2 regions of the Thermosinus carboxydivorans Nor1 genome follow, and region 2 is predicted to be linked to the other one. Evidence: a T-box and tRNA genes for the amino acid it is inferred to sense, from the RefSeq annotation. Region 2 holds a T-box; the other holds one or more tRNA genes.
What was found. The T-box of region 2 lies ahead of ileS (isoleucine--tRNA ligase). A T-box ahead of a tRNA ligase gene usually reads a tRNA of that ligase, here a tRNA-Ile.
Positions count from the first base shown of each region.

Region 1: it encodes a tRNA-Ile, which carries the amino acid that the T-box ahead of ileS (isoleucine--tRNA ligase) is inferred to sense. The anticodon was not compared.

Region 1 is NZ_AAWL01000004.1:136,694-141,116, reverse strand. It holds gene dnaG (DNA primase) at 1-1,491, shown strand, start outside; gene rpoD (RNA polymerase sigma factor RpoD) at 1,543-2,649, shown strand; tRNA gene TCARDRAFT_RS04730 (tRNA-Asn) at 2,733-2,807, shown strand; tRNA gene TCARDRAFT_RS04725 (tRNA-Ile) at 2,861-2,935, shown strand; tRNA gene TCARDRAFT_RS04720 (tRNA-Glu) at 2,948-3,022, shown strand; gene TCARDRAFT_RS04715 (tRNA (adenine(22)-N(1))-methyltransferase) at 3,224-3,931, shown strand; gene TCARDRAFT_RS04710 (Nif3-like dinuclear metal center hexameric protein) at 3,904-4,423, shown strand, end outside.
Region 2 is NZ_AAWL01000015.1:11,198-15,620, reverse strand. It holds gene TCARDRAFT_RS10210 (DUF5665 domain-containing protein) at 1-1, opposite strand, end outside; gene ileS (isoleucine--tRNA ligase) at 79-2,880, opposite strand; T-box leader at 2,908-3,128, opposite strand; gene TCARDRAFT_RS10200 (DUF167 domain-containing protein) at 3,209-3,511, opposite strand; gene TCARDRAFT_RS10195 (DivIVA domain-containing protein) at 3,514-3,966, opposite strand; gene TCARDRAFT_RS10190 (YlmH family RNA-binding protein) at 3,986-4,423, opposite strand, start outside.

The DNA.
Region 1 (4,423 bases), on a different contig from region 2:
CGGGAATTGGCTTCGCTTTATTTGGCTAATGAATATGCCAGCGAATTTTTCCATGCTTGCCTTACCAAGACTAACATGGGAAGAGTCGCGAGAGAATACCTTGCCAGTCGAGGTATCAGTGACGACATTATCCGTAATTTTAAATTGGGATTTGCACCGCCTGCCTGGGACAAATTAGTTCAGGCTCTTACCCGGCGTGGGCTTTCGGAAGAATTGTTGCTTAAAGCCGGGTTGGTTTTGACACGTCCTAGGGGTGACGGTATTTACGACCGGTTCCGCAACCGTGTTATGTTTCCCATTCGCGATGCACGCGGGCGGGTAGTTGGGTTTGGTGGACGGGTATTAGACGACAGCAGCCCCAAATACCTTAATTCACCGGATACCTTACTCTTTAATAAACGCCATTTGCTTTACGGGCTTGATGCGGCTATCCGCTCAATCAAAGAATCCGGGCAAGTTATTGTTGTGGAAGGGTATATGGATGTTATTACAGCTCACCGCTTCGGGTTTACGAATGTGGTAGCCTCATTGGGTACAGCCTTTACCCCTGAACAGGCCGGACTATTGGAGCGGTGCTCCGTTTCGCAAGTGCTGTTTGCCTATGACAGCGACGCCGCTGGACAAAGTGCCACTTTTCGCGCTTTGGCAACAGTTCGTGAACGGGGATTTAACGTTAAAGTTGTTTCCATCCCGGAAGGCAAGGACCCTGATGAATTTCTGCGCCGGCACGGGCCAGAAGCTTTTGCCCGGGTTGTAGCGCAAGCAATGCCGTTTGTTGATTATCAGTTGCAGCAAGCTCTTGAAAGTATCGACTATTCAACCCTCGAAGGAAAAGTTGCGGTTGTTTCTAAAATCTTACCGGTTTTGGCTTCGGTTGGAAACGCTGTTGAAGTGAATGGTCATATTGCGCGCCTTGCGCAAAAGTTAAATATTGATGAAAGTGCTATAAGGACTGAATATGCTAAGTATATTCACCAGTATAAAAAGGATAAAATTGTAAATAAGGGAAACAATATAAATAGCCATCATAATTTTGTCAAGTTTGCTAAAGGGCCGGAAGCGGCCACTGTTGCCGCGGAGCGGCAGTTAATTCGTCTTATGTGCGACGATGGGGCAGTAATTCCTTATGTGCAGGTACAGCTCGCTGTCGAGGATTTCTCTGATAGCGCGCGCCAGGAGATTGTGCGTCGCATTTTCATGGTTAATGATGCTGGTGAAAAATTGGAGCCTGCTGCTTTAGCAATGGGACTCAGCGAAACAGCAAATGCCGAGTTGTCGCATATTATGTTAATAGATGAACAATGTGCCGATGTCACAAAAGTAGTCGATGACTGCTTAAAGACAATCCGGCTTGCGCGCCTTAAAGCCTTATATGAGCAACACCGGTTAAAAGCCGATGAATTAGAACGCATGGGGGATAGTCGCTTTCAGGAGGAATTGGCTGAAAGTAAGCGAATCAATGATGAGATTAAAAAACTGCTGCAGTGTTAGCTGCTATTTATTACAATTAGACCCAAACAGCCGACGGGAGGGGGGAGTAAAATGACAGACAAAAAGAACACTAACGAGCATGTAAACGAACTTCTGCATAAGGGCAAAAAACGCGGTGGTGTGCTGACATATTCGGAGATAATGGATACTCTCCAGGGTGAGGATTTAACTCCCGACGAAATAGACGATATGTATGAGGTTTTTAATAGTAAAGGCATCGAAATTGTCGATGAAATTCCCGATGTCGAAACCCTGGAAGACCCAGACATTACCGAAATCGAAGCAGCGCCCGAGGAAGTGGATATTGATCTTAGTATTCCGGAAGGCATCAGCATCGACGACCCGGTGCGCATGTACCTTAAGGAGATTGGCCGGGTTCCGCTTCTAACGGCTGAAGAAGAGATACAATTAGCCAAACGTATGGAGCAGGGTGATGAGGAAGCTAAACGCCGTCTTGCCGAAGCCAACCTCCGCCTGGTCGTAAGTATCGCGAAACGCTATGTCGGCCGTGGGATGCTGTTCCTGGATCTGATCCAGGAGGGCAATCTAGGATTAATCAAGGCCGTAGAAAAGTTTGATTATAATAAGGGGTATAAGTTTAGTACTTATGCGACTTGGTGGATACGCCAGGCGATTACGCGCGCCATTGCCGACCAGGCGCGTACTATTCGTATCCCTGTCCACATGGTTGAGACAATTAATAAATTAATTCGCGTTTCCCGCCAGCTTCTTCAGGAAAAAGGACGGGAGCCGACTCCCGAAGAGATTGCCCGTGAGATGGATATCAGCGTTGAGCGGGTGCGCGAGATCATGAAAATCGCGCAGGAGCCCGTATCCCTGGAGACTCCCATCGGTGAAGAAGAAGATTCGCATCTGGGAGATTTTATCGAGGACCAGGACGCGCCCGCTCCCGCCGAAGCGGCGTCGTTTATGCTGCTAAAGGAACAGTTGGAAGAGGTGCTTGAGACCCTCACACCCCGCGAAGAAAAAGTGCTGCGGCTCCGTTTCGGTTTGGACGATGGCCGTGCCCGTACTTTAGAAGAAGTGGGCCAATACTTTGGTGTAACGCGTGAACGTATTCGTCAAATCGAGGCCAAAGCGCTGCGCAAATTGCGCCATCCCAGCCGCAGCAAGAAACTCAAAGACTTCCTGGAATAATAGCGGCGGCAAAGGGCGGGCAAGATTAAAAAATAGTCTTGACGTAACGCGGAGCTTACTCTATAATATGATTTGTCGGTTATTCCTCGATAGCTCAATGGTAGAGCACTCGGCTGTTAACCGAGTGGTTGCAGGTTCGAGTCCTGCTCGAGGAGCCATTTGTTTGTTAAAAAAGCAGGCTTTCATTGAAAGACCTGTTTTCAATATCTTCGGGCCTATAGCTCAGCGGTAGAGCAGCCGGCTCATAACCGGCTGGTCCCTGGTTCGATCCCAGGTGGGCCCACCAATAATTTTATGTGGCCCGTTGGTCAAGTGGTTAAGACACCGCCCTTTCACGGCGGTAACAGGGGTTCGAATCCCCTACGGGTCACCATAATTGTTATGTACCGGGTTCTTCGAAGGACTGCGGAGAATATATATTTATTTGGTAAAAATAAAAAGCAAAGCGTAGGCTTTGCTTTTTATTTTTGCATATGGCGAGGAGATTTTTTAACACTATGCATAACTATATCTTTGCTGCTTGCGGAAAGGATAATTTAACCAGCCGACGAAATAATAACGGGGAGGATTTAGCTTGAGACTGGGTGCACGGTTGGCGGCCATCGCCAAATTGGTTCCGTCGGGAACTAGACTGGCCGATATTGGCACAGACCATGCGATGCTGCCTGTCTGCCTTGTTCGGGAGGGCGTGATTTCTTACGCCGTAGCGGGAGAAGTACATAAAGGACCTTTTGAAACCGCCCAGGCGGCTGTCACGCGGTTAGGTCTGGAGAACTTTATAACGGTGCGGTTTGGCAATGGCCTGGAAGTCCTTCGTCCTTATGAGGTTGAAACGGTTGTAATTGCCGGCATGGGCGGAGCGACAATTATTGAAATTTTGTCACAGCGGCCAGAGGTGACACAAACGCTAAAACTTTTGTTGCTGCAGCCGATGGTTGGCGCGGCGGCAGTACGGCGTTGGCTCAAAGAAAACGGTTGGCGCTTGAGTGCTGAAGACCTGGTGGAAGAGGAAGGGCGGCTTTATGAAATAATCGCTGCTGTGCAAGGCTCATCGCCTGAGTATGAAGATATATTGTATGATATAGGACCGCTACTGTGGGAAAGCCGCCACCGCTTGCTAAAACAACACATCGCTCACCTCATCGAACAAATCACGGCTGCGCTTATGGCGATGGCGGAAAGTCCACAAGCAAAGAGTTCCGTAAAATACCGGGATCTTACCCGGAAACTCGCGCAACTGGAGGCCAAGCGAAAATGGCTGTCAAGTGTCACGTTATCATAGAAGCCTTAGAAAATTTGGCTCCCCGGCATTTAGCTGCCGATTGGGATAATGTAGGGCTGCTCTTAGGCAGTGTCACGCAGGACATTGCCAAGATTTTCGTTACCTTGGACGTCACGCCCGCCGTGGCCCAATATGCAGCCGCCAATGGCATTGATTTGATTGTGTCTCACCATCCGATAATATTCAAGGGAATTAAGCATATCCGCACTGACTCGCCAACCGGGAGAGTGCTGCAAACACTCATTAAGCATGATGTTGCCGTCTATGCCGCCCACACCAATCTGGATACCGCAACAGGCGGGGTCAATGACGTTTTGGCCAAGCAGCTCAATCTTAATGATATTGCGCCGCTCCAGACGCAATATACGGAAAAGCTTGTCAAAATCGTCACATTTGTACCGGAGGGGCATGTGGAACGTGTTCGCAATGCCATGGCTGCGGCTGGGGCCGGCCATATTGGCAATTACAGTCATTGTTCTTTTCAAACGGCGG
Region 2 (4,423 bases):
TCGACCGTCGTCCTCCACAAAGACTAGTATCCCCCCGGCAACAAAAAAAAACCGGGCCAAGCCCGGTACACGATTACTTTATTTTGGGAGCTGCCGCATAACATCGGCGCAGCGCTGACATAAGGTCGCGTATTCGGCATCTTGCCCCACGGTTTCACTGTAAATCCAGCAGCGTTCGCATTTATCGCCCTGCGCGGGAGCAACCACGATAGCAAGTTCCATATCTGCCGAACGGAATGCTTCAGGTGGCGCGTTTTCCACTCCCGCAATCAGATTTACGCGAGAAACAATCAAGACAGCTGCCAAATCGACTACTTCTTTAAGGGTTGCTAACTCTTTGCCGCCAGCGTAAATATCTACTGCCGCATCAAGGGAATGGCCGATAACCTTGCTCCGGCGGGCATTCTCCAAGGCCTTGGTAATTTCGCTTCTGATCTCAAGAATTCTATCCCATTTGGCTTCAAGCCTGGCGTCAAGATAATCCGGCCGGGCAGCTGGCCATTCTGCCAAGTGAACGCTTTCCGGCATTCCTGCTCGTTTAGGCATGTATTGCCATACTTCCTCTGCGGTAAACGTTAGGATAGGCGCTAGCATCACGACCAGTGTCTGCAAAATTTCATACATCGCCGTTTGAGCAGCACGCCGCTCAATCGCATGAGGAACGGCTGTGTACAGGCGGTCTTTGAGAATGTCAAGATAAATAGCACTTAAATCGACAGCACAAAAATTATGAACTGTGTGATACAACAGGTGAAATTCATATTCGTCATAGGCTTTGGTAACTCGTTCCCGTACTCTCTCCAGCCGTAGCAGTGCCCAGCGATCAAGCTCTGTCAACTGATCATACCCCACACAGTCCCTATCGGGGTCAAAATCTGCTAAATTGCCGATAAGATAACGGAAAGTATTGCGGATTTTACGGTAGACTTCCGCCATCTGCTTTAAGATATCATTGGAAATTCGAATGTCGGCCTTGTAATCAGCAGAAGCAACCCAGAGGCGCAGAATATCGGCGCCGTACTGTTTAATAACCTCCTGGGGATAAATGACGTTACCAATAGACTTGGACATTTTTCGGCCTTCGCCATCAACGACAAAGCCATGCGTCAAAACCGTCTTGTAGGGGGCTCGGCCCCGACTGGCCACTGCTGTGAGCAGTGACGACTGGAACCAGCCCCGGTGCTGGTCACTGCCTTCAAGATACATATCAGCCGGCCAGTGGAGTTCGGGCCGCTCCTCAAGGACTGCGGCATGACTGGAACCACTGTCAAACCAAACATCCATAATATCTGTTTCCTTGCGGAAGGTACCATGACCGCAGTGTGGGCAGGCAAAGCCTTGCGGCAGAATTTCCGCCGCCGATTTAGCCCACCATGCGTCAGAGCCCTCCCGGCGGAACAGTTCAGCAACAACGCTGATAGTGGTGTCATTAACAATATGTTCATTGCACTGGTTGCAGTAAAAGATTGGGATAGGAACACCCCATACGCGCTGGCGGGAAATACACCAGTCCTGACGGTCAGCGACCATATTATGGATGCGTTCTTCGCCCCAAGACGGAACCCACTCTACTTCTTTTATTGCTTCAAGCGCCATTTGCCGAAAACCCTCGACCGAAGCAAACCACTGCTCGGTCGCTCGGTAAATAATTGGATTTTTGCAGCGCCAGCAATGGGCATACTGGTGACGGATTGTTCCTTTTCCCAAAAGCATATTACGCTCTGCAAGTTCTTTTATGATAGGTACGTTGGCATCATGAACCAGCATTCCCGCAAACTTGCCGCCTTCAGCCGTAAAGCGGCCGCTATGGTCGACAGGGTTAATAACCGGTAAATTGTATTTCATGCCAATCTCGAAGTCTTCCTGACCATGACCAGGAGCAGTGTGAACACATCCAGTACCTTGTTCAAGCGTGACATGATCACCAAGCACGACAACAGATTCACGGTCTAAAAACGGATGGCCAAACACCATGCCTTCCAGCGCTTCACCTTTTACGGTCGCCAATATCGTATAGTCGCCAAGACCGTTGGCCTTTACGACCGCGTCGATGAGCCCTGATGCAAGCAGGTAAATCTCGTTATTTACCTGTACCCATGCATATTCGAATTCAGGGTTTACGGCAATAGCCACGTTTGCCGGGATTGTCCAGGGCGTGGTAGTCCAGATGACGGCATAGACGCCTTCATGCTTAATTCCGACCGGCAAGCTTCCTTTATCGTCGATGAGCGGAAATTTGACGTAAATGGCATGTGACTTTTTCTCCGCGTATTCAATTTCCGCTTCGGCCAACGCCGTTTCACAGGACGTACACCAATATACCGATTTTAACCCTTTATAGATATACCCTTTTTTGGCCATCTCGCCAAAAACTTCAATCTGTTTGGCCTCATATTCGGGAGTAAGCGTAATATAAGGATTATCCCAGTCGCCGCTGACACCAAGGCGTTTAAAATCTTCCCGCTGCATATCCAGACATTTGAGAGCATATTCTTTGCACTGCCGGCGCAAGTCCAACGGGTTGAGTTCGTGGCGGTTTAGACCTAATATTTTAATCGCCGCGTGCTCAATTGGCAAACCATGCGTATCCCACCCGGGAACATAGGGAGCGTCATAGCCCCGCAGCGATTTATACTTGACAATTATGTCCTTGAGAATTTTGTTAAGAGCCGTGCCAATATGGATGTTCCCGTTAGCATAAGGTGGCCCGTCATGAAGCACAAACTTAGGTTTTCCTTTAGCTTTACTGATTTTCTTTTCATAAATCCTGTTTTTTGTCCAGTATTCCAAAAATTGTGGTTCCCGTTCTGGCAAATTCGCGCGCATGGGAAAGTCCGTTTGCGGCAAATTCAGTGTTTTACTGTAGTCCAACAATAACACCTCCGAAAAAATTAAACCTCCCATCCCGCAAGGGACGAGAGGTCGAATTCCCGTGGTACCACCCTAATGACCACCCGATTGGGCAGCCGCTCACTGACGAAATAACGCTCGTCACACGGCGGAGCCTACAGTATGGTTCGGTCCGCAGCTCAGGAGTGATTTTCACTAAAAGAGCGTTCACCGGGCTCACACCCTCCCCGGCTCGCTGGGAACGGTCTTAAAGTTACTCTCTCCATCATTGCCGTAACAGTAATGTTGATAGCAATATTATGATAGCAATATTATACAGACAACTCGACAAAGAGTCAAATTGTACAAAAGTCGCCATTTACAGCATGTCTAATACCGTCTTAAACTGCTCCATGTCAATGCCCATAATCTTGATCACCTTGCTGCGACTCTTTTGCCCGCTAACTAAAACAATTCTGGTCTTGGCAACGCCAAACAAGGCGGCAAAAAAAGCCAAACAGGCTTGATTGGCTTCCCCTTCCACCGGCGGTGAAGCAACGCAAACTTTCAAACTGTCGCCGGCAAGGCCTATCACGGCATTACGGCTGGCTCGCGGCTGTACCTTTATTTTGAAAGATATGCCGTCCGGCGCAACTTTAAAGTCCAAACCCTGCCAGTCCAATCCTATCCTTCATCCTCTTCGCTCGATTTTAATAGTTCCATTTGCGCCTGCAGCAAACTATTCATACGAGTCCGGTAAACTTGAATCTGTTTTTTCAGTTCCTCATACTCACTGTTTAACCGCCGTACCTTGGCCATTGCCTCTTCTACCAGTTTTTGCGCCCTAATCTCGGCTTCCTTCTTCATCAGCTCTGTTTCCTTCTTGGCGTTGAGCTTGACTTCTTCCGCCGTCTCCTGGGCAATTACCAGAGTATTGTGCAGGGTGTTTTCCATGTGCTGATAATGCTCAAGTTTGCTGTTAACCCGTTCCAGCGTCTCTTTGAGCTCAATATTTTCGCGGTACAGTTTTTCGTAATCCTTTATGACACGGTCAAGAAACTCGTCCACTTCTTCTTCGTTGTAACCGCGAAAACTCCGTTTGAACTCCTTGTTATGTATGTCCAAGGGAGTTAGCATGTTGACACCTCCACACAATTTACAAAAATCGTTTTAGAAAAATACTAATGCGGCCTTTCTTTGTTTGTCCCAATATCTCGCAAATCTCTACCCGGCCCCGGCCGCGCATTGAAATAATGTCCCCCGGTTTTACGGCCTGAGCGGCGTTCTTGGCTTCCTGCCAATTCACTTTTACCTTATCAGCCGCTATCTCTGCAGCCATCTTCGTTCGCGACAGGCCAAAACCCGCCGCGGCAACAACGTCTAAACGCAAGGAAGGCACGGTTGCCCGAATCTCTTTGACTTTCTCGATACGCGGCGCAATATCGCTCAGCGGTATAATCTTAACTGCCACAGGCGCGGCACCGACTTTCGTTAAATTGGTTTCAATAAAACCGGCCATTGCCGTATCAACAACAACCTGTGCGCCACTACCGGTCATAATTATGTCGCCCACTACATCACGGTCGATCCCTAG